DNA from 3 places in the Enterobacter sp. H2G27 genome. Region 3 is predicted to be linked to each of the others. Evidence: predicted binding sites of a transcription regulator. Region 3 holds the regulator's gene; each other region holds the start of a gene.
The links. The regulator PhoB, encoded in region 3, activates phosphate uptake and scavenging genes when phosphate is short. The targets are predictions, from matches to a motif close to CTGTCATAAAACTGNCNNAT.
Positions count from the first base shown of each region.

Region 1: the regulator PhoB is predicted to act here: its motif matches at 2,564-2,583, upstream of pstS (phosphate ABC transporter substrate-binding protein PstS).
Region 2: the regulator PhoB is predicted to act here: its motif matches at 8,408-8,427, upstream of glpT (glycerol-3-phosphate transporter).

Region 1 is NZ_JBSVSI010000001.1:4,287,297-4,298,049, forward strand. It holds gene glmU (bifunctional UDP-N-acetylglucosamine diphosphorylase/glucosamine-1-phosphate N-acetyltransferase GlmU) at 1-293, shown strand, start outside; gene glmS (glutamine--fructose-6-phosphate transaminase (isomerizing)) at 520-2,349, shown strand; gene pstS (phosphate ABC transporter substrate-binding protein PstS) at 2,671-3,711, shown strand; gene pstC (phosphate ABC transporter permease PstC) at 3,840-4,799, shown strand; gene pstA (phosphate ABC transporter permease PstA) at 4,799-5,689, shown strand; gene pstB (phosphate ABC transporter ATP-binding protein PstB) at 5,737-6,510, shown strand; gene phoU (phosphate signaling complex protein PhoU) at 6,537-7,262, shown strand; gene ACW9E7_RS20445 (esterase) at 7,424-8,572, shown strand; gene yieH (6-phosphogluconate phosphatase) at 8,604-9,269, opposite strand; gene adeP (adenine permease AdeP) at 9,435-10,753, shown strand, end outside.
Region 2 is NZ_JBSVSI010000001.1:2,847,717-2,858,469, forward strand. It holds gene gyrA (DNA topoisomerase (ATP-hydrolyzing) subunit A) at 1-916, opposite strand, end outside; gene ubiG (bifunctional 2-polyprenyl-6-hydroxyphenol methylase/3-demethylubiquinol 3-O-methyltransferase UbiG) at 1,063-1,791, shown strand; gene nrdA (class 1a ribonucleoside-diphosphate reductase subunit alpha) at 2,139-4,424, shown strand; gene nrdB (class Ia ribonucleoside-diphosphate reductase subunit beta) at 4,474-5,604, shown strand; gene yfaE (class I ribonucleotide reductase maintenance protein YfaE) at 5,604-5,858, shown strand; gene glpQ (glycerophosphodiester phosphodiesterase) at 5,883-6,935, opposite strand; gene glpT (glycerol-3-phosphate transporter) at 6,947-8,299, opposite strand; gene glpA (anaerobic glycerol-3-phosphate dehydrogenase subunit A) at 8,551-10,179, shown strand; gene glpB (glycerol-3-phosphate dehydrogenase subunit GlpB) at 10,169-10,753, shown strand, end outside.
Region 3 is NZ_JBSVSI010000001.1:715,220-725,972, forward strand. It holds gene ACW9E7_RS03335 (AroM family protein) at 1-373, shown strand, start outside; gene ppnP (pyrimidine/purine nucleoside phosphorylase) at 445-732, shown strand; gene rdgC (recombination-associated protein RdgC) at 781-1,695, opposite strand; gene mak (fructokinase) at 1,819-2,724, shown strand; gene sbcC (exonuclease subunit SbcC) at 2,801-5,932, opposite strand; gene sbcD (exonuclease subunit SbcD) at 5,929-7,134, opposite strand; gene phoB (phosphate response regulator transcription factor PhoB) at 7,322-8,011, shown strand; gene phoR (phosphate regulon sensor histidine kinase PhoR) at 8,033-9,328, shown strand; gene brnQ (branched-chain amino acid transporter carrier protein BrnQ) at 9,738-10,753, shown strand, end outside.

The sequences.
Region 1 (10,753 bases), 3.6 Mb from region 3:
AAGCCGGTCATCTGACCTATCTGGGCGACGCGGAAATTGGCAATAACGTGAATATTGGTGCAGGGACCATAACCTGTAATTATGACGGCGCGAATAAGTTTAAAACCATCATTGGTGATGATGTGTTCGTGGGCTCCGATACGCAGCTGGTGGCGCCTGTTACCGTGGGTAACGGGGTGACCATTGCAGCCGGAACAACCGTAACGCGCGATGTGGCCGAGAACGAGCTGGTGTTAAGCCGCGTTCCGCAGGTCAGCAAACAGGGCTGGAAACGTCCGGTGAAGAAAAAGTAACGGATTTACCCCTCTCCCCAAAGGAGAGAGGGGATCGTTCGGTGCGGTGTTTTTCTCCCTCGCCCCTTTGGGGAGAGGGCCGGGGTGAGGGGATAATATAATCCTCCCCCCACAAGCAGTACCCATAAAAATAACCCCACTCTCTACAAGGCTCGGGGCGCCCGGAAAGGGCAAATACAGGTCAGCGACAACGCAGGCATAATGCCTAAATTCGGAATCTAAAATTATGTGTGGAATTGTTGGCGCAGTTGCGCAGCGTGATATTGCTGAAATCCTTCTCGAAGGTTTACGTCGTCTGGAATACCGTGGTTACGACTCTGCCGGTCTGGCTGTCGTCGATGCAGAAGGTCATATGACCCGTCTGCGTCGTCTCGGTAAAGTGCAGATGCTGGCCCAGGCCGCGGAAGAACATCCGCTGCACGGGGGAACCGGTATTGCGCACACCCGCTGGGCGACGCACGGCGAACCGTCTGAAGGCAACGCGCACCCGCATGTGTCTGAACACATCGTGGTGGTGCACAACGGCATTATCGAAAACCACGAACCGCTGCGCGAAGAACTGAAAGCGCGCGGCTACACTTTCGTCTCAGAAACTGACACCGAAGTGATTGCTCACCTGGTGCACTGGGAGCTGGAGCAGGGCGGTACACTGCGTGATGCGGTGCTCCGTGCTATCCCTCAGCTGCGCGGTGCGTACGGTACGGTGATCATGGATTCCCGCGATCCGTCAACGCTTCTGGCCGCGCGTTCCGGTAGCCCGATGGTTATCGGTCTGGGCATGGGTGAAAACTTTATCGCCTCTGACCAGCTGGCGCTCCTGCCGGTTACCCGTCGCTTTATCTTCCTCGAAGAGGGTGATATCGCGGAAGTGACCCGTCGCAGCGTGACCGTCTTCGATACTAAAGGCGAGCAGGTGAAGCGTCAGGAGATCGAATCGAATCTGCAGTACGACGCGGGCGACAAAGGCGCTTACCGTCACTATATGCAGAAAGAGATTTACGAGCAGCCAAACGCCATCAAAAACACCCTGACCGGGCGCATTAGCCACGGTGAAGTGGATCTGAGCGAGCTGGGCGCAAACGCGAACGAACTGCTCAGCAAGGTCGAGCATATTCAGATCGTGGCCTGCGGCACCTCCTACAACTCCGGTATGGTTTCTCGCTACTGGTTTGAATCCCTGGCGGGCGTGCCGTGCGATGTGGAAATCGCGTCTGAATTCCGCTATCGCAAATCTGCGGTGCGTCGTAACAGCCTGATGATAACCCTTTCCCAGTCCGGCGAAACGGCGGATACGCTCGCAGCGCTGCGTCTGTCTAAAGAGCTGGGCTACCTGGGCTCTCTGGCCATCTGTAACGTCCCGGGCTCCTCGCTGGTGCGTGAATCCGATCTGGCGCTGATGACTAAAGCGGGCACCGAAATCGGCGTGGCTTCAACCAAAGCGTTTACCACGCAGCTGACCGTTCTGCTGATGCTGGTGGCGAAGCTTGCGCGTCTGAAAGGTGAAGATGCGTCCGTTGAGCATGACATCGTTCATGGTCTGCAGGCGCTGCCAAGCCGTATTGAGCAGATGCTGTCTCAGGACAAACGCATCGAAGCGCTGGCGGAAGATTTCTCTGACAAACATCACGCCCTGTTCCTGGGTCGTGGCGATCAGTATCCGATTGCGCTGGAAGGCGCACTGAAGCTTAAAGAGATCTCCTACATCCACGCGGAAGCCTATGCGGCAGGCGAGCTGAAGCACGGCCCGCTGGCGCTGATTGACGCGGATATGCCGGTCATCGTTGTGGCACCTAACAACGAACTGCTGGAAAAACTGAAATCTAACATCGAAGAAGTGCGTGCCCGTGGCGGTGTTCTGTACGTCTTCGCCGACAAAGATGCCGGTTTTGTCAGCAACGACAACATGCACATCATCGAGATGCCGCATGTGGAAGAGGTGATTGCACCGATCTTCTATACCGTTCCGCTGCAGCTGCTGGCTTACCATGTGGCGCTGATCAAAGGCACCGACGTTGACCAGCCGCGTAACCTGGCGAAATCAGTTACCGTAGAATAATCCCTTCAGGCTCCACCCTCGGGTGGAGCTTTTTTATCCCGCCCGGTTTGTTTTTAATCAATCCTGTCTCGTTTTTAATAATGACAATTTGTCATCTTCAGCTACTTTTTTCAGTGTCACATAAAGAAAATATTTCTGAAAACGTATTGTCATAAAAGTGGCTAACACGATGAAAATTAAGCTTTATTGTGTGGTATTTTAAGTTAAATTTTCATTGTCATAAAACTGTCATAATTCGTACATTTATCTGTCACCTGTTTGTCCTATTTTGCTCATCGTAGCCACTAAACAACGATTTATGAAAATCTTGCAGGAGACATTATGAAAGTTATGCGTACCACTGTCGCAACTGTTGTCGCCGCGACCTTATCTCTGAGCGCGTTCTCTGTATTTGCAGAAGCAAGCCTGACTGGCGCTGGTGCAACCTTCCCTGCGCCGGTGTATGCCAAATGGGCGGATACCTACCAGAAAGAAACCGGTAACAAGGTTAACTATCAGGGTATCGGCTCCTCCGGTGGCGTGAAACAAATTACCGCGAACACGGTTGATTTCGGCGCATCTGACGCTCCGCTGTCTGATGATAAGCTGGCTCAGGAAGGCCTGTTCCAGTTCCCTACCGTGATCGGTGGCGTGGTCCTGGCGATCAACCTGCCGGGCGTGAAGTCGGGCGAGCTGGTGCTGGACGGCAAAACGCTGGGTGACATCTACCTGGGCAAAATCAAAAAATGGGATGACGAAGCGATCGCTAAGCTCAACCCAGGCCTGAAGCTGCCTTCTCAGAACATCGCCGTGGTTCGCCGCGCGGATGGTTCCGGTACGTCTTTCGTGTTCACCAGCTACCTGGCGAAAGTGAACGAAGAGTGGAAATCTAAAGTCGGCTCCGGCTCAACCGTTAACTGGCCTACCGGTCTGGGCGGTAAAGGTAACGACGGTATCGCCGCGTTCGTACAGCGTCTGCCTGGCTCCATCGGCTACGTAGAGTATGCGTACGCGAAGCAGAATAACCTGTCCTACACCAAACTGGTGTCTGCCGACGGCAAACCGGTTAGCCCGACCGAAGAGAACTTTGCTAACGCTGCCAAAGGCGCTGACTGGAGCAAATCCTTCGCGCAGGATCTGACTAACCAGAAGGGCGAAGGTGCATGGCCAATCACCTCTACCACCTTCATCCTGGTGCACAAAGAGCAGAAGAAACCTGAGCAGGGCGCTGAAGTGCTGAAGTTCTTCGACTGGGCATACAAAAACGGCGGCAAACAGGCTAACGCTCTGGATTACGCCACCCTGCCGGACAACGTGGTTGAGCAGATTCGTGCTGCATGGAAAACCAACGTGAAAGACAGCAGCGGTAAAGCGCTGTACTAACAGGATATATTTAACGAAGATGGCGGGTGGCGCTGCGCTTACCCGCCCTACGGTTTAAGCTGTAGGCCCGGTAAGCGTCAGCGCCACCGGGCATATTCGTAAAAACGTCTCAAACAGAAGAGTAATTTATGGCTGCAACCAAGCCTGCATTTAACCCTCCGGGTAAAAAAGGTGACATGATTTTCAGCGCGCTGGTCAAACTGGCTGCGTTGATTGTGCTATTGCTGCTGGGCGGCATTATCGTGTCTCTGATTTTCTCCTCCTGGCCGAGCATCCAGAAATTCGGTTTCTCCTTCCTGTGGACCAAAGAGTGGGACGCGCCGAACGACATCTACGGTGCTCTGGTGCCGATTTACGGCACGCTGGTAACCTCGTTCATCGCCTTGCTGATTGCGGTTCCGGTGAGCTTTGGTATTGCCCTGTTCCTGACGGAGCTGGCGCCAGGCTGGCTGCGTCGTCCGCTGGGTATTGCCATCGAACTGCTGGCAGCTATTCCGAGTATCGTCTACGGCATGTGGGGCCTGTTCATCTTTGCCCCGCTGTTCGCTACATATTTCCAGGAACCGGTGGGTAATGTCCTTTCTGCCATTCCGTTTGTGGGGGCCCTGTTCTCTGGCCCGGCTTTCGGTATCGGCATTCTGGCGGCAGGTGTGATCCTCGCCATCATGATAATTCCGTACATTGCGGCGGTCATGCGTGATGTGTTCGAACAAACGCCGGTGATGATGAAAGAGTCGGCCTACGGTATCGGCTGCACCACCTGGGAAGTTATCTGGCGCATTGTCCTTCCGTTCACCAAAAATGGGGTGATCGGGGGCGTGATGCTGGGCTTAGGTCGTGCGCTGGGTGAAACCATGGCGGTCACCTTTATCATCGGTAACACCTACCAGCTCGACAGCGCGTCGCTCTACATGCCGGGTAACAGTATTACCTCGGCGCTGGCGAATGAATTTGCGGAAGCGGAATCCGGGCTGCACGTGGCGGCGCTGATGGAGCTGGGTCTGATTCTGTTCGTTATTACCTTCATTGTTCTGGCGATTTCAAAGCTGATGATTATGCGCCTCGCTAAAAATGAGGGAGCGCGCTAATGGCTACTCTCGAAATGCAAGCTACCGCTGAACTGGCGGAATCCCGCCGCAAGATGCAGGCCAGACGCCGCATGAAAAACCGCATTGCCCTGACGCTCTCAATGGCGACTATGGCATTCGGCCTGTTCTGGCTGGTCTGGATCCTCTTCTCGACAATCGTTCGTGGGATTGACGGAATGTCACTCTCGCTGTTCACCGAAATGACGCCGCCGCCGAACACGGCGGGCGGTGGCCTGGCGAATGCGCTGGCCGGCAGCGGGTTGCTGATCCTCTGGGCGACGGTCTTCGGCACGCCGCTGGGCATCATGGCGGGCATTTACCTGGCAGAATACGGTCGTAAATCCTGGCTGGCGGAAGTGATTCGCTTCATTAACGATATTTTGCTGTCAGCCCCGTCTATCGTGGTGGGTCTGTTCGTTTACACCGTTGTTGTAGCGCAGATGGAACACTTCTCCGGCTGGGCGGGTGTGATTGCCCTGGCGCTGCTGCAGGTGCCGATTGTGATTCGAACCACCGAGAACATGCTGAAACTGGTGCCGGACAGCCTGCGTGAAGCGGCTTATGCACTGGGTACGCCGAAATGGAAGATGATCTCTGCGATTACGCTGAAGGCGTCCGTATCCGGGATCATGACCGGTATCCTGCTGGCGGTTGCGCGTATCGCGGGTGAAACTGCGCCGCTGCTGTTTACGTCCCTCTCCAACCAGTTCTGGAGCACGGACATGATGCAGCCGATCGCCAACCTGCCGGTGACGATCTTTAAATTTGCGATGAGCCCATTCGCGGAATGGCAGCAGCTGGCCTGGGCCGGGGTGCTGATCATTACCCTTTGCGTACTGTTGCTGAACATTCTGGCGCGCGTCATTTTCGCGAAGAAGAAACACGGTTAATTTTTTACGGCGCGGCAGCTCGCGGCGCCGAATGAGGAAATGAGTCAATGAGTATGGTTGATACTGCCCCGGGTAAGATTCAGGTTCGTGATTTGAACTTCTACTACGGCAAATTCCATGCCCTGAAGAACATCAACCTGGATATCGCGAAGAACCAGGTCACGGCATTTATCGGTCCGTCCGGCTGTGGGAAATCCACGCTGCTGCGTACCTTTAACAAAATGTATTCGCTCTATCCGGAGCAGCGCGCTGAAGGGGAAATCATCCTCGATGGCGAAAATATTCTGACCCAGGCTCAGGATATCGCCCTGCTGCGCGCCAAAGTGGGAATGGTGTTCCAGAAACCCACGCCCTTCCCGATGTCCATTTATGACAACATCGCCTTTGGCGTTCGCCTGTTTGAAAAGCTCTCCCGCGCCGATATGGACGAGCGCGTGCAGTGGGCTTTGACCAAGGCCGCATTATGGAACGAAACCAAAGATAAGTTGCACCAGAGCGGTTACTCTCTCTCCGGTGGTCAGCAGCAGCGTCTGTGCATTGCGCGCGGTATTGCGATTCGCCCGGAAGTGTTGCTGCTGGATGAGCCGTGTTCAGCGCTGGACCCGATCTCAACCGGTCGTATTGAAGAACTGATCACCGAGCTGAAACAGGATTACACCGTGGTTATCGTGACCCATAACATGCAGCAGGCTGCACGTTGCTCCGATCACACGGCGTTTATGTACCTGGGTGAATTGATTGAGTTCAGCAACACGGACGATCTCTTCACTAAGCCCGCGAAGAAACAAACCGAAGATTATATTACTGGCCGCTACGGTTGATTTGCCTTAGTGCATGTGGAGAAACCATGGACAACCTCAATCTTAATAAACACATTTCCGGCCAGTTCAACGCAGAGCTGGAAAGCATTCGCACCCAGGTGATGACCATGGGCGGTATGGTCGAGCAGCAGCTTTCTGATGCGATTACGGCGATGCACAACCAGGACAGCGAGCTGGCGAAACGCGTCATTGAAGGCGACAAAAACGTCAACATGATGGAAGTCGCTATCGACGAGGCCTGCGTGCGCATTATCGCGAAACGTCAGCCGACGGCGAGCGACCTGCGTCTGGTGATGGCCATTATCAAAACCATCGCCGAGCTGGAACGTATTGGCGACGTTGCGGATAAAATCTGCCGCACCGCGCTGGAGAAGTTCTCTCAGCAGCACCAGCCGCTGCTGGTCAGCCTGGAGTCGCTGGGCCGCCACACCGTGCAGATGCTTCATGACGTGCTGGATGCCTTTGCGCGAATGGATCTTGACGAAGCGGTGCGTATCTACCGTGAAGATAAAAAGGTCGATCAGGAGTATGAAGGCATCGTGCGTCAGCTGATGACCTACATGATGGAAGATTCCCGTACGATCCCAAGCGTACTGACCGCCCTGTTCTGCGCGCGCTCCATCGAGCGTATCGGCGACCGCTGCCAGAACATTTGCGAATACATTTTCTACTTCGTGAAAGGTCAGGACTTCCGTCACGTGGGCGGCGACGAGCTGGACAAGCTGCTGGCGGGTAAAGATCCGAAAGAGTAATCCTGTCATCTGATAACAACGCCGGTACTTACCGGCGTTGTTATTTCTAGTGTAATCACAATTTTCCCCTTCATCCGTTGTCTGACGTTCGAAACGCGCTAACGTGAGACGAAAAAAACAGCAAAGGATGGGATATGAAAAATTCATTAGCGTGCCTGGCGATGGCCATCATCATCGGGATCGGTACTGGAACAGACGTTATTGCCGCACCGTTGCCGGTCACACCTGACCAGACTACCCCGGTCAGCCACTATGTGACCCAGGTTAATGCGGATAAAAGCATTACGTTTCGCCTGTTTGCACCCGGCGCAACGCGAGTCTCCGTGGTGACGGGGTCAATGCCTGAAAGCCAGGTTTCCCATGATATGACGAAAGAGAACAATGGCGTCTGGTCATGGAAAAGCGAGCCGATGGCCCCGAATCTCTACGAATATTATTTCGACATCGATGGTTTCCGTTCAGTCGACACGGGAAGCCGCTATCAAAAACCTCAGCGGCAGGTGAACACCAGCCTGATTCTGGTTCCGGGCAGTATTCTCGACGATCGCGCCGTACCGCATGGCGATCTCACCACCCTGACCTGGCACTCGCCGTCGCTCAGGTCAGAGCGCCGCGTCTATGTATGGACTCCCCCTGGCTACAACGGCACAGGGGACCCCTTACCGGTGCTCTACTTCTACCATGGTTTTGGCGATACCGGGCTCTCGGCCATCGACCAGGGCCGTCTGCCTCAAATCATGGATAACCTGATGGCCGAGGGGAAAATCAAACCGATGCTGGTGGTGGTACCCGACACCGAGACGGAGAGCGCTGAGGCCATCCCCGAGAACTTCCCACCGGCAGAACGACGGAAGTCTTTCTACCCGCTTAATGCGAAAGCCGCAGACCGTGAACTGATGAGCGAAATTATTCCTCTGGTGGATACACGCTTCAACGTGCGTAAAGATGCTGACGGCCGGGCGCTGGCGGGGTTGTCACAGGGCGGTTATCAGGCGCTGGTCTCCGGGATGAATCATCTGGAGAGCTTCGGCTGGCTGGGAACGTTCAGCGGCGTTACCACGACAACCGTGCCTGACGAAGGCGTGGCCGCACGCTTTAAGCAGCCTGAGGCCATTAATCGGCAGCTGCATAACTTCACCGTCGTTGTGGGAGAGCGCGATTCGGTGACCGGCAAAGATATCGCCGGTCTGAAAGCGGAGCTGGAAAAACAGGGCATCAAATTCGACTATAAAATGTACCCTGGTCTGAATCACGAAATGGACGTCTGGCGTCCGGCCTATGCAGAGTTTGTTCAAAAGCTCTTCAGATAAACCTGTCGCCCTCCCTGAAGGGAGGGGCGGCTTAGCGCGTAATATCCCACCCGCGAGCCTTCCACAGCGCGGGTAGCTGCGCCAGATCGGTGAAGGTCGTGACTTTTGGATGATCGATCGGCTTGTTGTGCGGGTCGGCGCAGAAGTAAAACACCTCCATTCCCGCATCAATCCCCGACTGCGCCCCCGCAGACGAGTCATCCACCAGAATGCAGTTCTCTACGTTAACGTTCATCGCTTTTGCCGCATGAAACATCAGCGCCGGGTCCGGCTTCCAGCGCTGGATATCGTAGCCGCTGAACAGTTTTTCCGGGAAGTGGTGCAGCATCTCAAGCTTGCCCAGCGAGTGCTGCATTTTGCTGACCGGACCGTTGGAGACCACGCAGATCGGCACCGTCATGGCATCCAGCAGCGCGTTTGCGCCCGGAATCACCTCCAGCTCCGAATCGAACAGGCGTGCAACCTCGGCGCGGTACACCGGTTCCAGAGCCGCCTTCTCAAGAACGACGCCGTGTTCTTCGTTAATGATGTCGATGATCTCGTAGAGCTTCACGCCCTTAAAGCGTTTAAACACCTCTTCGAGTTCCAGAGTAATGCCAAATTCCTGGAACATGGTGACATACGCGCGGGAACAAATGACCTCACTGTCGACCAGCGTACCGTCGCAGTCGAAAAATACCGCTTCAATTCCGGACATGCCTTTCCCTTTTAACAAGTTTAACGTTTACGTACGGCGGTTCACCGGGACGCAATCGTTGCCGTATAAGCAAAATCAATGAAAAAAGTATCACGTAACCGCCACTATTGTCGCATTTTGGTATAGGATAGCGACGAATTTTCCCTCCTTGTTCGGAAATTGATGATGAGTCAACAACACACTACCCAGACATCTGGTCAGGGTCTGCTTGAGCGCGTTTTTAAACTGCGCGAGCACGGCACAACGGCACGCACCGAAGTGATCGCTGGTTTCACCACCTTCCTGACGATGGTCTATATCGTTTTTGTGAACCCACAAATTCTGGGCGTTGCTGGCATGGATACCAGCGCCGTCTTTGTAACCACCTGCCTGATCGCCGCCCTTGGCAGCATTCTGATGGGTGTATTCGCTAACCTGCCAGTTGCATTGGCACCGGCGATGGGCCTGAATGCGTTCTTCGCGTTCGTGGTTGTTCAGGCGATGGGTCTGCCTTGGCAGGTGGGCATGGGCGCTATCTTCTGGGGCGCGGTTGGCCTGCTGCTGCTGACCATTTTCCGCGTACGTTACTGGATGATTGCAAACATTCCCGTGAGCCTGCGCGTGGGCATTACCAGCGGTATCGGTCTGTTCATCGGTATGATGGGGCTGAAAAACGCGGGTGTTATCGTGGCGAACCCGGATACGCTGGTGAGCATCGGTCACCTGACCTCGCATAACGTGCTGCTGGGCGTGCTGGGCTTCTTTATCATCGCGATCCTCGCTTCCCGCAATATTCACGCGGCAGTTCTGGTGTCCATCGTGGTGACCACGCTGCTGGGCTGGATGCTGGGCGACGTTCACTATAACGGCATCGTTTCCGCGCCACCGAGCGTTTCTACCGTTGTTGGTCATGTTGATCTGGCGGGTTCCCTGAACCTGGGCCTGGCGGGCGTGATTTTCTCCTTCATGCTGGTGAACCTGTTCGACTCCTCCGGTACGCTGATCGGCGTGACTGACAAAGCGGGTCTGGCAGATGAGAAAGGCAAATTCCCGCGCATGAAGCAGGCGCTGTTTGTGGACAGTATCTCCTCCGTGACCGGCTCATTTATCGGGACCTCGTCTGTTACCGCTTACATTGAATCCTCTTCCGGCGTGTCCGTGGGCGGCCGCACCGGCCTGACGGCGGTTGTGGTGGGTATTCTGTTCCTGCTGGTGATCTTCCTCTCGCCACTGGCGGGCATGGTGCCTCCGTACGCGGCGGCCGGCGCGCTGATCTATGTGGGGGTGCTGATGACCTCCAGCCTGTCTCGCGTGAAGTGGGATGATTTAACCGAAGCGGTGCCGGCTTTTATTACCGCCGTGATGATGCCGTTCAGCTTCTCGATTACCGAAGGTATCGCGCTGGGCTTTATCTCTTACTGCGTAATGAAGATCGGTACCGGCCGCTTCCGCGACCTCAGCCCTTGCGTCATTATTGTGGCGCTGCTGTTTGTGCTGAAGATTGT
Region 2 (10,753 bases), 2.1 Mb from region 3:
CAATCACGATGCGCATACCGTCTTTGTCAGACTCATCACGCAGCGCGCTGATGCCTTCAACACGTTTTTCTTTTACCAGCTCGGCGATTTTTTCAATCAAACGAGCTTTGTTCACCTGATACGGGATCTCGTGAACAATAATGGTTTCACGGCCGGTTTTAGCGTCCGCTTCCACTTCGGCGCGGGCACGGATGTAAATCTTGCCGCGGCCGGTACGGTACGCTTCTTCAATACCGCGACGACCGTTGATGATCGCCGCCGTCGGGAAGTCCGGGCCCGGAATGTGTGTCATCAGCCCTTCAATGCTGATGTCTTCATCGTCGATATAGGCCAGACAGCCGTTGATCACTTCCGTGATGTTGTGCGGCGGAATGTTGGTTGCCATACCGACCGCGATACCGGAAGAACCGTTAACCAACAGGTTCGGGATCTTGGTTGGCATCACATCTGGGATGCGCTCGGTGCCGTCGTAGTTATCGACGAAATCAACGGTCTCTTTTTCCAGGTCGGCCATCAGCTCATGAGCGATTTTCGACATACGGATTTCCGTATAACGCATCGCCGCAGCGGAGTCGCCGTCGACTGAACCAAAGTTACCCTGACCATCTACCAGCATGTAGCGCAAGGAGAATGGCTGCGCCATACGAACGATGGTGTCATAAACGGCGGTATCACCATGCGGGTGATATTTACCGATGACGTCACCGACGACGCGGGCAGATTTTTTATAGGCTTTATTCCAGTCATTGCCCAATACGTTCATGGCGTATAGTACGCGACGGTGTACCGGCTTCAGGCCATCGCGGACGTCCGGCAGCGCGCGGCCAACAATGACCGACATCGCATAGTCCAGATAGGAGCTCTTCAGCTCTTCCTCGATGTTAACCGGTGTAATTTCTCTCGCAAGGTCGCTCATCTAACCGCTATCCCTCTACTGTATCCCGGATTCAAAGGTCGCAAATTATAACACAGCCGAGGTGATTGAGGTAAACCTATACGCTTTATTCACGGGGATTGCCTGATATACTCCTTTGTCTTGCTAAATAAGGAGTAAAAGCGCCCATGAATGCCGAAAAATCCCCGGTGGCTCACAACGTTGACCACGAAGAGATTGCCAAATTTGAAGCGGTGGCGTCCCGCTGGTGGGATCTCGAAGGTGAGTTCAAACCGCTGCATCGCATTAATCCGCTGCGTCTGGGCTATATCGCGGAGCGTTCCGGCGGCCTGTTCGGTAAGAAAGTGCTCGACGTCGGCTGCGGCGGCGGCATCCTGGCGGAAAGCATGGCGCGCGAAGGGGCGAACGTCACGGGCCTGGATATGGGCTTTGAACCGCTGCAGGTTGCCCGTCTTCATGCGCTGGAGTCTGGCATACAGGTAGACTACGTGCAGGAAACCGTGGAAGAACACGCGGCAAAACACGCCCATCAGTACGATGTGGTGACCTGCATGGAGATGCTGGAGCACGTACCCGATCCGCAGTCGGTGGTACATGCCTGTGCAAAACTGGTGAAGCCGGGCGGCCAGGTCTTCTTCTCAACCATCAACCGTAACGGTAAAGCGTGGCTGATGGCCGTCGTTGGCGCGGAGTATGTACTGCGCATGGTGCCGAAAGGGACGCACGACGTGAAGAAATTCATCAAGCCTGCAGAGCTGTTAAGCTGGGTTGACCAGACGTGGCTCAAAGAGCAGCACATCACCGGCCTGCACTACAATCCGCTAACCAATAAATTCAAACTCGCACCGGGCGTTGATGTTAACTATATGTTGCACACAACCGCCAAAAACGACTAACGTCATTCGTTATTCTTATAAAGATTGCGCGACATCATGTTGCGCAATTCTGACCTCCCGTTGAAGAAATCAGCACTCGATCAAATTTTGAATTTTTTTTCTTAATTATTGACATGTCTTCCAGGCCTTACGGTACGAGGACTTAGCCTTTTTTACCCTTTCACAACCTCAATTTAACGCCAAAATCAACCCTTGTGCTGAAAAGATTCGATACTAGAATACTCACCATATAGCGTTTTTCTTATCGCAAACCCCCTACATGTAGTATTTATCCACAGAGTTAGTCACAAGACGGATCTGTGGATAAACGGGGGATATTTTTTATTTCACGGACAGGTAAAACCCACATGAATCAGAGTCTGCTGGTGACAAAGCGCGACGGTACTACCGAGCGTATCAATCTGGACAAAATCCATCGAGTTCTCGACTGGGCAGCAGAAGGACTGAACAACGTATCTATCTCCCAGGTTGAACTGCGCTCCCACATTCAGTTCTACGACGGCATCAAAACGTCTGATATCCACGAAACGATCATTAAAGCAGCGGCAGACCTCATCTCCCGCGAAGCACCGGATTATCAGTACCTCGCTGCACGTCTGGCGATTTTCCACCTGCGTAAAAAAGCCTACGGTCAGTTTGAGCCGCCGAAGCTTTACGATCACGTGGTGAAAATGGTTGAGCTGGGCAAATACGACACGCATCTGCTGGAAGACTATACGGAAGAAGAGTTCGAGCAGATGAACGGGTTTATCGATCACTGGCGCGACATGAACTTCTCCTACGCGGCGGTGAAGCAGCTCGAAGGCAAATACCTGGTTCAGAACCGTGTAACCGGCGAGATCTACGAAAGCGCCCAGTTCCTCTACATTCTGGTGGCTGCCTGCCTGTTCTCTAACTACCCGCGTGATACCCGTCTGGATTACGTGAAGCGTTTCTACGATGCGGTCTCCACGTTCAAGATTTCTCTGCCGACGCCGATCATGTCTGGCGTGCGTACCCCAACCCGTCAGTTCAGCTCCTGCGTACTGATCGAGTGTGGTGACAGCCTGGATTCAATCAACGCCACCTCCAGCGCCATCGTGAAATACGTCTCCCAGCGTGCCGGTATCGGCATCAACGCCGGTCGCATCCGTGCGCTGGGCAGCCCGATTCGCGGCGGTGAAGCGTTCCACACCGGCTGTATCCCGTTCTATAAACACTTCCAGACGGCCGTAAAATCCTGCTCTCAGGGCGGCGTGCGCGGCGGTGCTGCGACCCTGTTCTACCCGATGTGGCACCTGGAAGTGGAAAGCCTGCTGGTCCTGAAAAACAACCGCGGCGTGGAGGGCAACCGCGTGCGTCACATGGACTACGGCGTGCAGATCAACAAGCTGATGTACACCCGTCTGCTGAAAGGCGAAGACATTACGCTGTTCAGCCCGTCCGACGTTCCGGGCCTGTACGACGCGTTCTTTGCCGATCAGGACGAGTTCGAACGTCTGTACACCAAATACGAAAAAGACGACAGCATCCGCAAGCAGCGCGTGAAGGCGGTAGACCTGTTCTCTCTGATGATGCAGGAACGCGCCTCTACCGGCCGTATTTACATCCAGAACGTGGACCACTGCAACACCCACAGCCCGTTTGATCCAGTAGTTGCGCCAGTGCGCCAGTCTAACCTGTGCCTGGAGATCGCCCTGCCGACCAAACCGCTGGAAGACGTGAACGACGAAAACGGCGAAATCGCGCTGTGTACACTGTCCGCGTTCAACCTGGGCGCGATTAAGAGCCTGGACGAGCTGGAAGAGCTGGCCGTGCTGGCGGTTCGCGCGCTCGACGCCCTGCTGGACTACCAGGATTACCCGATCCCGGCCGCTAAACGCGGTGCAATGGGCCGCCGTACCCTGGGTATCGGCGTGATCAACTTCGCCTACTGGCTGGCGAAAAACGGCAAGCGTTACTCCGACGGCAGCGCTAACAACCTGACGCACCAGACGTTCGAAGCGATTCAGTACTACCTGATGAAAGCCTCTAACGAGCTGGCGAAAGAGCAAGGCGCGTGCCCGTGGTTCAACGAAACCACCTACGCGAAAGGCATTCTGCCAATCGACACCTACAAGAAAGACCTGGATGCGATTGTCAGCGAGCCGCTGCACCTCGACTGGGAAGGCCTGCGCGAGTCCATCAAGACTCACGGCCTGCGTAACTCCACGCTCTCTGCCCTGATGCCGTCTGAGACCTCTTCGCAGATCTCTAACGCCACCAACGGTATTGAGCCACCGCGCGGCCACGTCAGCATTAAAGCGTCGAAAGACGGCGTGCTGCGTCAGGTGGTACCGGATTACGAGACGCTGGGTGACAACTACGAGCTGCTGTGGGAAATGCCAAACAACGACGGCTACCTGCAGCTGGTGGGTATCATGCAGAAGTTTATCGACCAGTCGATCTCTGCCAATACAAACTATGACCCGACGCGCTTCCCGTCAGGCAAGGTCCCGATGCAGCAGCTGCTGAAAGACCTGCTCACCGCCTACAAATTTGGCGTGAAAACCCTGTACTATCACAACACCCGTGATGGTGCGGAAGACGCGCAGGACGACCTGGTACCGTCAATTCAGGACGATGGCTGCGAAAGCGGCGCATGTAAGATCTAATGAAGGGCGGGGATATCCCCGCCTTTATTTCGTAAGACAGGACACACTCATGGCATATACCACCTTTTCACAGACGAAAAACGACCAGCTCAAAGAGCCGATGTTCTTCGGCCAGCCGGTCAACGTGGCACGCTACGATCAGCAAAAATATGACATCTTCGAAAAGCTGATTGAAAAGCAACTCTCCTTCTTCTGGCGTCCGGAAGAAGTGGACGTATCCCGCGACCGTATTGACTACCAGTCGCTGCCGGATCACGAAAAACATATCTTCATCAGTAACCTGAAGTACCAGACGCTGCTGGACTCCATTCAGGGACGTAGCCCTAACGTGGCGCTGCTGCCGCTGATCTCAATTCCTGAGCTGGAGACCTGGGTGGAAACCTGGGCATTCTCCGAGACCATTCACTCCCGCTCTTACACGCACATTATCCGCAACATCGTGAACGATCCGGCGGTTGTGTTTGACGATATCGTCACCAACGAGCAGATCCAGAAGCGCGCGGAAGGCATTGCCCACTACTACGACGAGCTGATCGAGATGACCAGCTACTGGCACCTGCTGGGCGAAGGCACCCACCACGTGAACGGTAAAACCATCACCGTGAACCTGCGCGCGCTGAAAAAGCAGCTGTACCTGTGCCTGATGAGCGTCAACGCTCTGGAAGCGATCCGCTTCTATGTCAGCTTCGCCTGCTCCTTCGCCTTTGCCGAGCGCAAGCTGATGGAAGGCAACGCCAAAATCATCCGTCTGATTGCCCGTGATGAAGCCCTGCACCTGACCGGCACCCAGCACATGCTGAACCTGCTGCGCAGCGGTACGGACGATCCGGAGATGGCGGAAATCGCTGAAGAGTGCAAGCAGGAGTGCTACGACCTGTTCGTGCTGGCCGCTCAGCAGGAGAAAGAGTGGGCAGACTACCTGTTCCGCGACGGCTCCATGATTGGCCTGAACAAAGACATCCTGTGCCAGTACGTTGAGTACATCACCAACATCCGCATGCAGGCTGTTGGTCTCGACCTTCCGTTCCAGACGCGCTCTAACCCGATTCCGTGGATCAACACCTGGCTGGTGTCCGATAACGTGCAGGTTGCGCCGCAGGAAGTGGAAGTCAGCTCTTATCTGGTCGGTCAGATTGATTCTGAAGTCAACACCGACGACCTGAGCAACTTCCAGCTCTGATGTCACGCGTCACGTTAAGTCTTTCCGGCACTGAGGTGATGTGTCGGGAGGAGCACCCTTCTCTGCTGGTGGCGCTTGAGGCGCATCAGGTAGAAGTAGAGTACCAGTGTCGTTCCGGCTACTGCGGCTCCTGCCGCTGCCGCCTGGTCGCCGGCCAGGTGGACTGGCTGACCGAGCCGCTGGCCTTTATCAACGAAGGGGAAATTTTGCCCTGCTGCTGCCGGGCAAAAGGCGATATAGAGATCGAGATGTAAAAAAGGGCCTTACGGCCCTTTTTTCTATTTTAAGAACGTCACCGCTTTATCCGGGAAATCCGTAAACAGTCCGTCCACGCCCGCCTGCTTATACAACACTTCATAAAGCTGATTCACGTCCGTGGCATATGGCGGCAGCTGGTCTGCACGCACGGTATACGGGTGCACCTGCATCCTGCTGGCGTGCGCCTCTTTCACCATCGCAGTCAGCTTCACGTGACCTGGCGTTGAGCCTTCCGCCACCAGCATGTGGTAATCCGGCCCGATGCCGTCGGCGTACTGCGCAATCTGCTTCATCGCGCCCGGCTTAAACATCCAGTCGTAGCTGTAGTTAACCCACTTCCCGTCCGGCTGCTTCTCCTGGGTTTCATTCCAGTCGGTATAGGCAATCAGCTGCACCAGATTGAGATCCATCCCCATCTTCGGCTCCAGCTCGGTTTTGATGCGCTTCAGCTCGGCGGCATCAAAACACTGCAGGTAAACTTTGTCCTTCTTGCCGGTGTAGCCGTACTGCTTCAGCACCTCGAGCGTCTTCGCGGCAATATCTTTTCCTTCCTGATGGTGGAACCACGGCGCTTTGATTTCCGGATAGATGCCGATGTTTTTACCGGTTGAGTGGTTCAGCCCCTGAACAAACTCAATCTCTTCCTGGAAGGTATGAATGCGAAAGTCAGATTTGCCCATCGGGAAACGTCCCGGATAGACCTGCACCTTCTTGCCGTTTTCAATCTCAAAGCCCTCGGTAAACTTCAGGGAACGGATCTCCGCCAGCGTGAAGTCGATGGCATAGAAGCGGCCATCTTTGCGCGCGCGGTCCGGAAAACGATCCGCCACGTCCGTCACGCGGTCAAGATAGTGGTCATGCAGGACGACCAGCTGGTCGTCCTTCGTCATCACCAGATCCTGCTCCAGGTAATCCGCACCCTGCGCATAGGCCATCGCCTTCGCCGGCAGCGTATGCTCCGGCAGATAGCCGCTGGCGCCGCGGTGGGCAATAACAATTTTATCCGCCGCCAGCGCGGAGCCTGTCATCAGGCCCGCCAGCAGCAGGCCGGTTGCAAGTTGGGTAAATTTCATCGCTAAGCTCCTTATTGACGACGCGCCAGCACTTCCGCGTGGTGACGTTTCTCACCGATCATCACAACAATCAGCAGCAGTACCGCCAGCACGCTGCCGCCGATCATCACCATAAAGCCGCCGTCCCAGCCGAAGAAGTCAACGGTGTAGCCCACGATGGCGCTCGCCGCGACCGAACCGCCCAGGTAGCCGAACAGGCCGGTAAAGCCCGCCGCCGTGCCCGCCGCTTTTTTCGGCGCCAGCTCCAGGGCATGCAGACCGATCAGCATCACCGGACCGTAAATCAGGAAGCCGATGACGATCATGCAGGCCATATCTACTGATGGGTTGCCCGGCGGGTTGAGCCAGTACACCACGGTAGCAATGGTCACCAGCGTCATAAAGAAGACGCCCGTCGCGCCGCGGTTGCCTTTAAACACTTTGTCCGACATCCAGCCGCAAAGCAGCGTGCCCGGGATCCCGGCATATTCATACAGGAAATAGGCCCAAGAGGATTTATCCAGCGCGAAGTGCTTCACCTCTTTCAGGTAGGTTGGCGACCAGTCGAGGATGCCGTAGCGCAGCAGGTAAACGAACACGTTCGCGACCGCGATGTACCACAGCAGCTTGTTCGGCAGCACGTACTTCATGAAGATCTGTTTCGCGGTCAGTTCTTCTTCGTGCTCCTTGCTGTAATCATCCGGATAGTCGTTTTTGTACTCTTCAATCGGCGGCAGGCCGCAGGACTGCGGCGTGTCGCGCATCAGGGCGAAGGCAATAATCGCCACCAGAATGGCGCCAAAGGCAGGCATATAAAGCGCCGCATGCCAGTCGTTGAACCAGGCCATCCCCAGCAGGAACAGCAGAGGCGGAATACCGCCGCCCACGTTATGCGCGCAGTTCCACACCGACACGATGCCGCCGCGCTCTTTCTGGGACCACCAGTGCACCATGGTACGCCCGCACGGCGGCCACCCCATCCCCTGGAACCAGCCGCAGAGGAACAGCAGCACGAACATGATGGCAATGCTGGAGGTTGCCCACGGCACAAAGCCCATGAACAGCATCACCGCTGCCGCCAGGATCAGACCGGCGGGCAGGAACACGCGCGGATTCGAGCGATCCGACACGGAACCCATGATGAATTTGGAAAAACCGTAGGCGATGGAGATCCCCGACAGCGCGAACCCCAGATCGCCACGGGAAAAGCCCTGCTCCACCAGATACGGCATGGCGAGCGCGAAGTTTTTACGTACAAGGTAGTACGCCGCGTACCCGAAGAAGATCCCCAGGAAGATTTGCCAACGCAGACGGCGATAGAGCGGATCTATTTCTGCCTCTGGCAGACGCGCCCTGTGCGGCGCAGGTTTGAAGATACTGAGCATAACAGCCTCCGTGGCCTTGAAATGAATGAGCAGGTGGCTCGCACCTGAATTCCAGAGGCGGGGATGTTAAGAAATCACGGTGATTGTTACTGTGAATCAACGCACAGATTGTTACAGAAATATGACAGAATGCGCAAAAAAGCGCATGAAATCACGTTTCACTTTCGAATTCCGCGCGTTTATGTTCGAAATCAAACAAACCACAAAATTAATATGGCTAAATGATAAAAAACGAACATAGAGGGTAAACAATGACCAGTCACGATCCTCGTTATAGTGATGTGATAATCATTGGTGGTGGCGCAACCGGCGCCGGGATCGCGCGCGACTGCGCCCTTCGCGGCTTAAGCGTCACGCTTCTGGAACGCCATGATATCGCCACGGGCGCAACCGGACGTAACCACGGCCTGCTGCACAGCGGCGCCCGGTATGCAGTCACCGACGCTGAATCCGCGCGCGAATGTATTGCTGAAAACCAGATCCTCAAGCGTATCGCCCGCCACTGCATTGAGCCGACTGACGGCCTGTTTATCACTCTTCCCGAAGATGACCTCACCTTTCAGGACACCTTTATTACCGCCTGCTGTGCAGCGGGCATTCAGGCTGAGGCCATGGATCCGGCTCTGGCGCGGCGGCTGGAACCGTCGGTTAACCCGGCGCTTATCGGCGCGGTCAAAGTGCCTGACGGCACCGTTGACCCCTTCCGCCTGACTGCCGCCAACATGCTGGACGCCCGCGAACATGGCGCTCACATCCTGACCGGACACGAAGTGACCGGGCTTATCCGTGAAGGTCATTGTATCTGCGGCGTGCGGATCCTTGATAAGCAATATAATGAACACAGCGAGCTGTATGCCGCCGTGGTGGTCAACGCAGCGGGGATCTGGGGGCAGCGCATCGCGGAATACGCGGACCTGTCGGTGCGCATGTTCCCGGCGAAAGGCTCGCTGCTGATCCTCGACCACCGCATCAATAACCACGTCATTAACCGCTGCCGCAAACCGTCAGATGCCGATATTCTGGTGCCGGGCGACACCATCTCATTAATCGGTACGACCTCAACCCACGTGGACTATAGCGAGATTGACTATAACCGCGTGACCGCTGAAGAGGTCGACATCCTGCTGCGTGAAGGGGAAAAACTGGCCCCGGTGATGGCGCAGACGCGTATTCTGCGCGCCTACGCAGGCGTGCGTCCGCTGGTCGCCAGCGATAACGATCCGAGCGGGCGTAACGTCAGCCGGGGCATCGTGCTGCTCGATCACGCCGGGCGTGACGGGCTGGATGGGTTTATCACCATCACCGGCGGCAAGCTGATGACCTACCGCCTGATGGCCGAGTGGGCGACCGATGCCGTCTGCCGCAAGCTGGGCAATACCGAACGGTGCGTGACGGCAGAACAACCCCTGCCCGGCTCGCGTCAGTCCACCGAAAAAACGCTGCAAAAAATCATCTCCCTGCCCGCGCCGCTGCGCGGATCCGCTATTTACCGCCACGGCGACAGAACGCCGCAGTGGCTCGGTGAAGGGCGCCTGAGCCGCAGCCTGGTGTGCGAGTGCGAAGCCGTCACCGCCGGTGAGGTGCAGTACGCGGTGGAAAATCTGACGGTTAACAGCCTGCTCGATCTTCGCCGCCGCACCCGCGTGGGAATGGGTACCTGTCAGGGCGAGCTGTGCGCCTGTCGTGCCGCCGGACTGCTGCAGCGCTTTCATACCACCACCGCGACCCAGTCGCTCGATCAGCTCAGCGCGTTTTTAAACGAGCGCTGGAAAGGCATCCAGCCTGTCGCCTGGGGCGATGCCCTGCGCGAAAGCGAATTTACCCGCTGGGTCTACCAGGGGCTTTGCGGTCTTGAGAAGGAGCAACGCGATGAAATTTGATACCGTAATCGTCGGCGGCGGGCTGGCAGGCCTGCTCTGCGGCATCAGGCTCACCAGGCAGGGGCTGCGCTGCGCCATTATCACACGGGGCCAGAGCGCCCTGCACTTCTCGTCGGGCTCGCTGGATCTGGTGGACGAAACGTACCGCGATAAGCTGCCGCCGGAGCACCCCTATCACCTGATTGGCGCGCACAACGTTGACCGCTTTGCGCTGGAAACCGAAGCGCTGCTGGCGGACTGCGGCGCGCGTCTGAAGGGGAGCGCCCGGCTCAATCACCAGCGCGTCACGCCGCTCGGTACCTTACGCTCTGCCTGGCTCAGCCCGGAGGAGGTGCCCGTTGCCCCCTTCAATGCCGCGCGCGTCCGGGTCGTGGGTATTAGCGGTTTTCTGGATTTTCAGCCCCATCTCGCGGCGGCGTCGCTTTGCCGCCAGGGGATCTATGCCGAAACGGCAGAGATAGAGCTACCTGAGCTTGATGTCCTGCGCGATAACCCGAGCGAGTTTCGCGCGGTGAATATCGCCCGATTTCTGGATAACGAGGACAAATGGCCGCTGCTGTATGACGCGCTCAGG
Region 3 (10,753 bases):
TAAGGGGCTCACGGCGCGCAATGCGATTTTGCTGGAACCTATGCGGATCATTCCGCCGCTGGTGGCCTCCATCGTGGATGGTCATCAGGTGGGGGTGATTGTCCCCATCGAGGAGCTCATGGATAACCAGGAGGCAAAATGGCACGTGCTGGAAAAAGTGCCCTTGTACGCGCTGGCGAATCCGTTCTGGGACAGCGAGGCCAAACTCATTGCGGCCGGGAAGGAACTGCTGGAGAGAGGGGCCGATGTCCTGATTCTGGACTGCCTGGGTTTCCACCAGCATCATCGTGATTTACTGCAAAAAGCGCTGGATGTCCCGGTGCTGTTATCCAACGTTCTGATGGCTCGCCTGGCCTCGGAACTGCTCGTGTAATGATTTTGCGTGACAGGTGATGAGCATGGCCCCTATAGTGAATTTTTATTTAAAAATATAAGGGCCAGTTCATGCTTCAGAGTAACGAATACTTTTCCGGTAAAGTGAAATCCATTGGTTTTACCAGCAGCAGCACTGGCCGCGCCAGCGTTGGCGTAATGGCGGAAGGGGAATACACCTTTGGCACGGCGGAAGCGGAAGAAATGACGGTCGTCAGCGGTGCGCTGAACGTCCTGCTGCCGGGCGAAACGGAATGGAAAGTTTACGCTGCCGGGCAAGTTTTCAACGTCCCTGGCCACAGCGAATTTCATTTGCAGGTGGCTGAGCCCACCTCTTATCTGTGCCGCTACCTGAAATAAAAAATTAGCCGGGTGGCGCTAACGCTTACCCGGCCTACGTTTTGCCCGTTATCGCTGCGCTTCGCCGCCGAGACCTTCCACCAGATTCTGAATCAACGCGGCCAGCTCGCCGGTCATCAGGATGAAATCCGCGTCAAAACGCTGGGCGTAATCTTCCCTGTCGATATCTTCGTTCTGATCGCGCAGCTCGTCGCAGAACTTCAGACGCTTCACGGAGCCGTCGTCGCACATCACGAACTGGATGCGCTGCTGCCAGTCGAGCGCCAGCTTGGTGACCACTTTACCCGCTTCGATGTGTACGGCGATCTCGTCGCTGACCAGATCCTGCTTCTTCGCGCGGATCACGCCGCCATCTTCCAGCAGGGCTTTCAGCTCGGCTTCATCAAGGATCTGGAAGCCCTGGGCCGCAGCGCCGCTGCGTACCCATTCGGTCAGCGTCAGCTCGATCGGCGTTTCCAGCGCCAGTGGAACGACCGGTAAAGATCCGATGCTTTTGCGCAGCAGGGCCAGCGTATCTTCTGCTTTCTTGGCGCTGGCGCAGTCCACCATGATCAGCCCGTTGACGGTGTCGATCCACATCATGGTCTGGCTGAAGCGGCTAAAGGCGCGCGGCAGCAGGGAGTGCAGTACTTCGTCCTTCAGCGAATCTTTTTCGGTTTTTTTCAGCTTGCGGCCCTGTTCGGCTTCCAGCTTAAAAATTTTCGCCTCGAGCGCCTGCTTAACCACCGGCGTCGGCAGGATTTTCTCTTCTTTACGGGCACAGACGATAATTTGACCCGTGCTGCTGGCGTGGGTCAGTGCATCGCTTTGTGAACCCATTGGCGGAACCCAACCGGTTTTTGCCATATCCTGGCTACCGCAAGGGGAAAAGGTATAAGCGGCTAACTGTTTTTCCATCTCTTCTGCACGCAGCGAAACGTCGCGGCTGAGACGGTAAACCATCAAATTTTTGAACCACAGCATGATAATTTCCACGGCCTTGTCGTTAAATCAGCGGGCATGATAACGAATTGTCGCATCGCTTGCATTGCTAATCGGGATGCGTGCTTCTACTCTGTTGATAATCAAAATAATGAGGAGAGTCTTGTGCGTATTGGGATCGATTTGGGTGGCACCAAAACAGAAGTTATCGCACTGAGCGAGCAGGGGCAGCAGCTGTTTCGCCATCGTCTGCCAACGCCGCGCGATGATTATCGCCAGACTATCGAGACGATTGCTCAACTGGTTGAGATGGCCGAGCAGGCGACAGGGCAAACCGGGAGCGTAGGGATGGGGATCCCGGGGTCGATCTCGCCGTATACCGGCGTGGTTAAAAATGCCAACTCCACCTGGCTCAACGGTCAGCCGTTCGATAAAGATTTGAGCCAACGTCTGAACCGGGAAGTGCGTCTGGCCAACGACGCTAACTGTCTGGCGGTCTCCGAGGCCATCGACGGCGCGGCGGCAGGTGCCCAGACCGTGTTTGCCGTGATCGTCGGTACCGGCTGCGGTGCGGGCGTGGCGTTTGGCGGACGCGCCCATATCGGCGGTAACGGCACCGCGGGTGAGTGGGGTCACAACCCGCTGCCGTGGATGGATGAAGACGAGCTTAAATACCGCGCTGAAGTGCCGTGCTACTGCGGAAAGCAGGGCTGTATTGAGACGTTTATCTCCGGTACCGGTTTTGCGACCGACTACCATCGCCTGAGCGGCCAGCAGCTTAAGGGAAATGAGATTATGCGTCTGGTCGAAGCACAGGATCCGGTGGCGGAGCTGGCGCTGAGCCGCTACGAAATGCGGCTGGCGAAATCGCTGGCCCATGTGGTGAATATTCTCGATCCAGACGTGATTGTGCTCGGCGGCGGCATGAGCAACGTCGACCGGCTGTACGCCACGGTACCGAACCTGGTGAAGCAGTGGGTCTTCGGCGGCGAGTGTGAAACCCCGATCCGCAAAGCTGTCCACGGTGACTCCAGCGGCGTGCGCGGCGCGGCGTGGCTGTGGCCGGAATAAAAGCAAATAGTGTTTATTCCCTCTCCCTGTGGGAGAGGGCAAGGGTGAGGGGCACCAGAACGCACCGTTCCACCCTTCACCCCACCGCAAATTCCTTATCCAGCCTGCTATACCCCAGCCCGTTAATTTTCTTCACCTTGATCTGCACCGGAATACGCTCTTTCATCGCCTCTACGTGGCTGATCACGCCGATGGTTTTCCCGGTGGCGTTCAGTGCGTCGAGCGCATCCAGCGCCGTATCCAGCGTCTCACTGTCGAGCGTGCCGAACCCTTCATCCAGGAACAGGGAATCGATCCGCGTTTTATGACTCACAAGATCGGAAAGCGCCAGCGCCAGCGCCAGGCTGACCAGGAAGCTCTCGCCGCCTGAGAGCGTGCGGGTATCGCGAACCGCATCCGCCTGCCACGTATCCACCACTTCCAGCTCCAGCGCGTCGCTGGCCTTACGCTGCAATAAATAACGCCCGTGCAGGCGGTTAAGCTGCTGGTTAGCAAGCCAGACAAGATTGTCCAGCGTCAGCCCCTGGGCGAACTTGCGGAACTTGTCGCCGGTGCTCGAGCCGATCAGCGCGTTCAGGTACCCCCAGTCGTCTGCCTGGCGCGCGGCCTCTTCAATTTCCTGCATCAACGCCAGCTGGTGCTGCCGGTTATCGCTGTCCTGCTTAAGCTGCTGACGGATCTCACCCTGATGTGTGGTGTTCTCGCGAAGCCGTTGCGCCAGCTGCTGCAGCTGGCTTTGCAGCGCAGGAGCATCTTCGTTGAGCCCTTCCGGCCGCAGCGCCAGATGAGCCTGCAGCTGCTGATTAGCCTGCCCGGAAAGGGCCGCGGCCTGCTGTATCTGATTTTCCAGCGATTGCTTCAGCTGTTCGAGGCGACGAATAGCGTCGTCATCCAGCAGGGCGGCAAGGAACGCCTCCCGATCGGCAAAGCAGCTCGCTGCGAGCGCCGCGGTGAACTGCGTCTGCGACTGCTGCAGGCGCTCTTGCTCCAGCTTTTCCTGCTGCTGCTGCGCGGTGAGCTGGCTTTGCAGCGACACGCATTCGTCGTGGATGGCGCGCCAGTTATCAGGGATAACCGGTTCGGCCTCTTCGCTGTGCGTTTCCGGAAGCGCGTCGAGCAGCGGCTTCAGGGCGTTTATGCGTTCCTGAAGCACGCCGTGCTGCGCGTGCTTCTCCTGCCACTGCGCGAATTCAGCTTCACGGGCCTGAAGCCAGGCGCCTTCCTGACCCTCTTCAGGTGCGTTAAGTGAGAGCGCGAGCAGGACATGTTCCAGCGCCTGGCGCGTGGCAGCCTGCTGCTGCTGATACTGCCGCTCCTGCGCTTCCTGTTCGTTCAGCTGGTTTTGCAGGGTCAGACGCTGACTGAGCTGATAAAGCTGGCGCTCGTACTGTTCCTGTTCGTTCAGCCATGGCGCGATATCATCCTGAATATTCAACGCAATGTTCAGGGACGTGCAGGCCGCCATCCACTCTTTAGTGAGCGCTTGCTCTTCCTGAGAAAGCGTCTGCGCGTCGTCTGTTTCACGCTGGATCTGCTGAGTCAGGGCATTAACCTGTCCCAGCACCAGCAGGCCTTCCTCTTTAAGCGCGGCGACCTCTTTTTCCAGGGCATCACGGCGGCGCTGGTTATCCGTCAGCTCAAGCGACTGATATTGCTCAACGGCCGGATGTTCGCAGGAACCGCACAGCGGACAGGGTTTACCCGCCTCAAGCTGCGAACGGTAATGCTCCAGCTTCTTGATTGTTGCTTCGGTTTCGCACAGGGCTTTCAGGTCGAGATAGTGCTGGTTTTTTTCTTTGTACTGCTGGCGGCGCAGCGTCAGCGTTTCATTGAGTTTATTTTGTTCGGCCTGCGCCTTCTGCACGCTTTCACCGCTCTGACGCAGGCGCTTTTGCAGCGGCTGATAGCGGGCATGCAGCGACGTCAGCTGCTGGCGCAGCGTGCGTGACCGGGACTGCTGCTCCATGGCTACGCTGACTTCGTCCGCCGTTAGCGTCAGCGCATTTTCCGGCATCGCAGCCAGCCTGTTGCGTAATTCACTTATCCGCGCCGCAAGCGAGGCTAACTGCGTTATATCGCGGTTAAGCTGCGAGAACTGGGCACGCCATCCGGCGATCTCCTGCCCCAGCAGGCGATAACGCTCGTGCTCCGCCAGCCACTGCGCCAGCGCCGTCAGTTCGGTCTGAAGCTGCTCGTGGTTACGCAGGGCGGTATTGCGAATACGCGAACGCAGCGCGGTTCTGGCTTGTAAGCGAGTATTTACTTCGATAATACGCTGCTGCGTTTGCGTCAGGCGTGCGGTTTGTTCCTGCTGATGCTCCCAAAGCGGTCGAAGTTGGGCGGCGGGCAGAGCAAGCTGGAGTTTTGCCAGCTCAGGTGCTGCGTCCGCCATCGCCTGTTGCGCATGCTGCTGGAGCGCGTTGACGCGCTGTTGCTCTCTTACGAGCTCTTCATGGCGCGTAAGCCACTGAAAATCTTTCTGTTGGCTTTGCTGCTGTTCCAGCAGGATTTTCTCTTCGTCAGTAAGTGCCTGCAAACTTTGCTGTAACTGCTGCTGTTGCTCTTCACTCAACAGCACGACGCCCGCCGCCTGCGCCTCGCATTTTTCAAGCACGCTGCGGGCGGCTTTGTGTTTTTCAAACACCATGGCGGAAATCTGGCCGTAGATCTCGGTGCCGGTCAGCTCTTCCAGCAGCTCGGCGCGATCGCTCGGCTTGGCATTAAGGAAGGCGGCAAACTGCCCCTGTGAGAGCAGCATCGAGCGGGTAAAGCGGCCATAGTCCAGCCCGGTGAGCGCGGCGGTTTGCTCCAGTTTATCCGTCACTTTGTCGGCCAGGATTTTGCCATCTTCGCAGCGCGCCAGCTCAACGCGCGGTGCCTGCAGGTTGCCGTCCGGCTGGTTGCGCGCCCGGTTCTGGCTCCAGAAGGCGCGGTAGGCGATGCCTTTTACCTCGAACTCCACTTCCGCCAGGCACTCGGCGGTGTCGCGCGTCATCAGATCGTTTTGCGCCTGGGAGACCTTATTCAGGCGCGGCGTTTCGTGATAAAGCGCCAGACAGATGGCGTCGAGCAGGGTAGTTTTACCTGCCCCGGTCGCGCCGGTGATGGCAAACAGCCCGTTGCTGGCAAACGGCTCAGCGGTAAAGTCAATTTTCCACTCGCCCTTGAGGGAGTTGATATTTTTCAGGCGCAGGCTCAGAATTTTCACGCGTTTTCTTCCTCATCATTGAGCGCATGCAGGGTATGGCTGAACAGTTCGCTGAGCCTTGCGCGCTTCGTGTCGTCGATTTCCTCCTGCGAGAGCCTGCGTTCAAACACCTCTTCAACCCGAAGCTCACTGAGCGTTTCGCGTTGAGCGCTTAACAGTATTTTCTCGCGCTGCTCGCGGCTGCGGCGCACCAGTAACACCTCTACCGGCAAGTCTTCGGTCAGCGCCTGGATTTTTCGCTGCATATCGTGCAGGTAGTCGTCGGTGGTGATTTCGATATCCAGCCAGATGGGGGGATCTTGCTCGACGCCGCGCCACTGCTCCAGCTGGGCGGTAATGGCGTCGAGATCGCCCTTTAGCACCGCCAGCGGCTGGGTGACGGGCACCTCCAGCGTGTCGACGGCGCTGAGTTTTCCGTCAGAGAAGGTCACCAGATGCACGGATTTGGCTTTGCCCGTTTCGTCAAAGCTGAGCGAAAGGGGGGAGCCGCAGTAGCGGATGTGCTCGCAGCCACCGACGATCTGCGCCCGGTGAATGTGGCCGAGCGCGATGTAGTCGGCTGGCGGGAAGTTTTGCGCCGGAAAGGCATCCAGCGTGCCGATATAGATGTCGCGCACGGCGTCACTTTTACTGGCCCCGACCGTGGTGAGATGCCCGGTTGCAATCACCGGTATCGGCTGGTCACCGCGCAATGCACAAGCTTCGGCGTGCTGCTGGTGGTAATAGTCGGTGATGGCCTGCAATAAATGCTGCTGCTTTTCCGCGCCCGACAGCCCCGCCTGGCTTTGCACGATGTCCCGTGGACGTAAAAAGGGAATCGGACACAGCACCGCCCCCGGCGACCCGTCGCGTTTTTTCAGGATCTGCGGGGCGTGCCCGGCGCTGGCGACGACGGTGGTATTGAGAAACGCCAGGATGTCGCGGGATTCATTCAGCGTTGCGACGGAATCGTGGTTGCCGGCGACAATCACCAGATGACACCCTGTTTGTTGCAAATTCACCACGAAGCGGTTGTACAGCTCGCGCGCATAGCTCGGCGGCGAGCCGGTATCAAAGATGTCACCCGCCACGATAATCGCATCCACCTCGTGCGTCCGGGCCGTTTCCAGCAGCCAGCCCAGGAACGCTTCATGTTCAGCCGCACGGCTTTTGCTGTAAAAATTTTGACCCAGATGCCAGTCCGAGGTGTGAAGTATGCGCATAGCTGATCCGTGGCAAAAAAGAGAAAGCAGGATTATAAACGTTCAGAGAAGGGAAAATAACCGCTGTAATAAAACAACGGTTTGCCCGTTAACGTGGTACTGTTTTTCATAAATCTGTCATAAATCTGACGCATAATGGCGCCGAATTACAAACTTGTAACGTAAATAAGATAAGACAGGGCAAAGTATGGCGAGACGTATTCTGGTCGTAGAAGATGAAGCTCCAATTCGTGAAATGGTGTGCTTCGTGCTCGAGCAAAACGGCTTCCAGCCGGTTGAAGCGGAAGATTATGACAGCGCAGTGAACCAGCTGAATGAACCCTGGCCCGATCTGATTCTGCTGGACTGGATGTTGCCCGGCGGCTCCGGACTGCAGTTTATCAAACACCTGAAGCGTGAAGCGCTGACCCGCGATATCCCGGTTGTGATGCTCACGGCGCGCGGAGAAGAAGAGGATCGCGTGCGCGGTCTGGAGACCGGTGCGGACGATTACATTACTAAACCGTTCTCCCCAAAAGAGCTGGTGGCTCGCATTAAAGCCGTGATGCGCCGTATTTCGCCGATGGCGGTGGAAGAGGTGATCGAAATGCAGGGGCTGAGCCTTGATCCTACTTCTCACCGTGTGATGACCGGTGAAAATCCCCTCGACATGGGGCCAACCGAATTTAAACTCCTGCACTTCTTTATGACCCACCCGGAGCGCGTTTACAGCCGCGAGCAGTTGCTGAATAACGTCTGGGGAACTAACGTGTATGTCGAAGACCGGACGGTTGACGTACATATCCGCCGACTGCGAAAAGCGCTGGAACTGAGCGGCCACGATCGCATGGTGCAGACGGTCCGCGGCACGGGTTATCGTTTTTCTACCCGTTTCTGAACAATGACAGGAGTGTGACGCGTGCTGGAACGTCTGTCATGGAAAAGGCTCGTCTTTGAACTGATCTTATGCTGTATTCCGGCCTTCATTCTGGGGGCCTTTCTTGGACACCTGCCGTGGTTTCTGCTGGCGTCGGTCACCGGGCTGCTCATCTGGCATTTCTGGAACCTGCTGCGCCTCTCCTGGTGGCTGTGGGTTGACCGAAGCATGACGCCGCCGCCGGGAAGCGGCAGCTGGGAGCCGTTGCTTTACGGTCTGCATCAGATGCAGATGCGTAATAAAAAGCGTCGCCGCGAGCTGGGAAGCCTGATTAAGCGTTTTCGCAGCGGTGCAGAGTCGCTGCCGGATGCCGTGATCCTGACCACCGAAGAAGGGACGATCTTCTGGTGTAACGGCCTGGCGCAGCAGCTGCTGGGCCTGCGCTGGCCGGATGACAATGGCCAGAATATCCTCAACCTTCTGCGTTATCCCGAGTTCACGCTGTATCTGAAAAAGCGTGATTTCACCCGTCCGCACAATCTTAAGCTCAATAATGGCCGCCATCTGGAAATACGCGTGATGCCCTACAGCGATAAGCAGTGGCTGATGGTGGCGCGCGATGTTACCCAGATGCACCAGCTGGAAGGGGCGCGTCGCAACTTCTTCGCCAACGTCAGTCACGAACTGCGTACCCCGCTGACCGTGCTTCAGGGCTACCTGGAGATGATGCAGGAGCAAACGCTTGAAGGTGCGCCGCGTGAAAAAGCGCTGCACACCATGCGCGAGCAAACGCACCGGATGGAAGGCCTGGTGAAGCAGCTGCTGACGCTCTCTAAGATTGAAGCGGCGCCAACGCTCGCGCTGAATGACACCATTGATGTCCCGATGATGCTGCGGGTCGTGGAGCGTGAAGCGCAGACGTTAAGCCACAAAAAGCATCACCTGACCTTTGACGTCGACAACACGCTGAAGGTGCTGGGCAGCGAAGATGAGCTGCGCAGCGCCATTTCCAACCTGGTATATAACGCGGTGAATCATACGCCGGAGGGGACGGATATCGTGGTGCGCTGGCACCATACCCCAACGGGGGCCGAGTTTAGCGTGGAGGACAACGGGCCGGGGATTGCGCCGGAGCATATTCCGCGTCTGACCGAGCGCTTTTACCGTGTGGATAAAGCGCGATCGCGCCAGACGGGCGGAAGCGGCCTGGGGCTGGCAATTGTGAAACACGCGGTCAATCACCATGAAAGCCGTCTCGATATTCAGAGTACGCTGGGTAAAGGAACCCGCTTCAGTTTCGTTATTCCGGAACGATTAATTGCCAAAAAGATCGCCTGACGGCAGGCGTGTCATTTTACCTTTCCACGGGGCAGCCATCGCTGGCCCGTTTGCTTTGCAGTCAAGCGAAACGCGGATGAATTTTATACGGCTGGCTGTTTTTTGTTCGCATGATTAGCCATGGGTTTTTCTTATAAACAGCGTATTGTGCTGGTGCGTATTTTCATGCTGGCATATTGTTCTGGTTTTGCGATCCCACCTTGCCTTTAAACGTTATAAGCGTTTAAATTGCGCCCCAGATACTGTCAGACCGACTGTATTTGCGTGGTAAATCGAAAAACTATTCTTCTCCACGCCAGGACGGGAGCATTTCCCGCTGAAATTGAGCAAATTTTCGGCTGTATCGTCCCGTGAGGGATATCGAAAATCTCAATGTTTTCAACACCACATCCACAGGCAGTAAGGTTTTATGACCCATCACTTAAAATCGCGTGACATCATCGCGCTGGGCTTTATGACATTTGCGCTGTTCGTTGGCGCAGGCAACATCATTTTCCCTCCAATGGTTGGCTTACAGGCGGGTGAACACGTCTGGACCGCCGCGTTTGGTTTCCTGATTACTGCCGTGGGTCTGCCGGTGCTGACCGTCATCGCGCTGGCGAAAGTCGGCGGCGGTGTGGATAGCCTCAGCACCCCGATTGGCAAAGTGGCGGGCGTTCTGCTGGCAACCGTCTGCTATCTCGCCGTTGGCCCGCTGTTTGCGACCCCGCGTACGGCAACCGTGTCCTTCGAAGTGGGTATTGCTCCCCTGACCGGTGACGGTGCGATGCCGCTGTTTATCTACAGCCTGATCTACTTCGCGATCGTGATTCTGGTTTCCCTCTATCCGGGCAAGCTGCTGGATACCGTGGGTAACTTCCTGGCTCCGCTGAAAATTGTGGCGCTGATTGTTCTGGCGGTAGCGGCCATCGTCTGGCCAGCCGGCCCGATTAGCGACGCGATGGACGCCTATAAAAACGCCGCGTTCTCTAACGGCTTTGTGAACGGCTACCTGACGATGGACACGCTGGGCGCGATGGTGTTTGGTATCGTGATCGTTAACGCCGCGCGTTCCCGCGGTGTGACCGAAGCGCGTCTGCTGACCCGCTACACCATCTGGGCTGGCCTGATGGCCGGTGTGGGGCTGACCCTGCTGTATCTGGCGCTGTTCCGTCTGGGTTCCGATAGCGCCATGCTGGTTGAGCAGAACGCCAACGGTGCGGCTATCCTTCACGCCTACGTGCAGCACACCTTCGGCGGTGCGGGCAGTATGCTGCTGGCAGCGCTGATCTTCCTGGCCTGTCTGGTTACCGCGGTTGGCCTGACCTGCGCCTGCGCAGAGTTCTTTGCACAGTATCTGCCGCTTTCTTACCGCACCCTGGTATTTATCCTCGGTATCTTCTCCATGGCGGTGTCTAACCTCGGTCTGAGCCACCTGATTCAGGT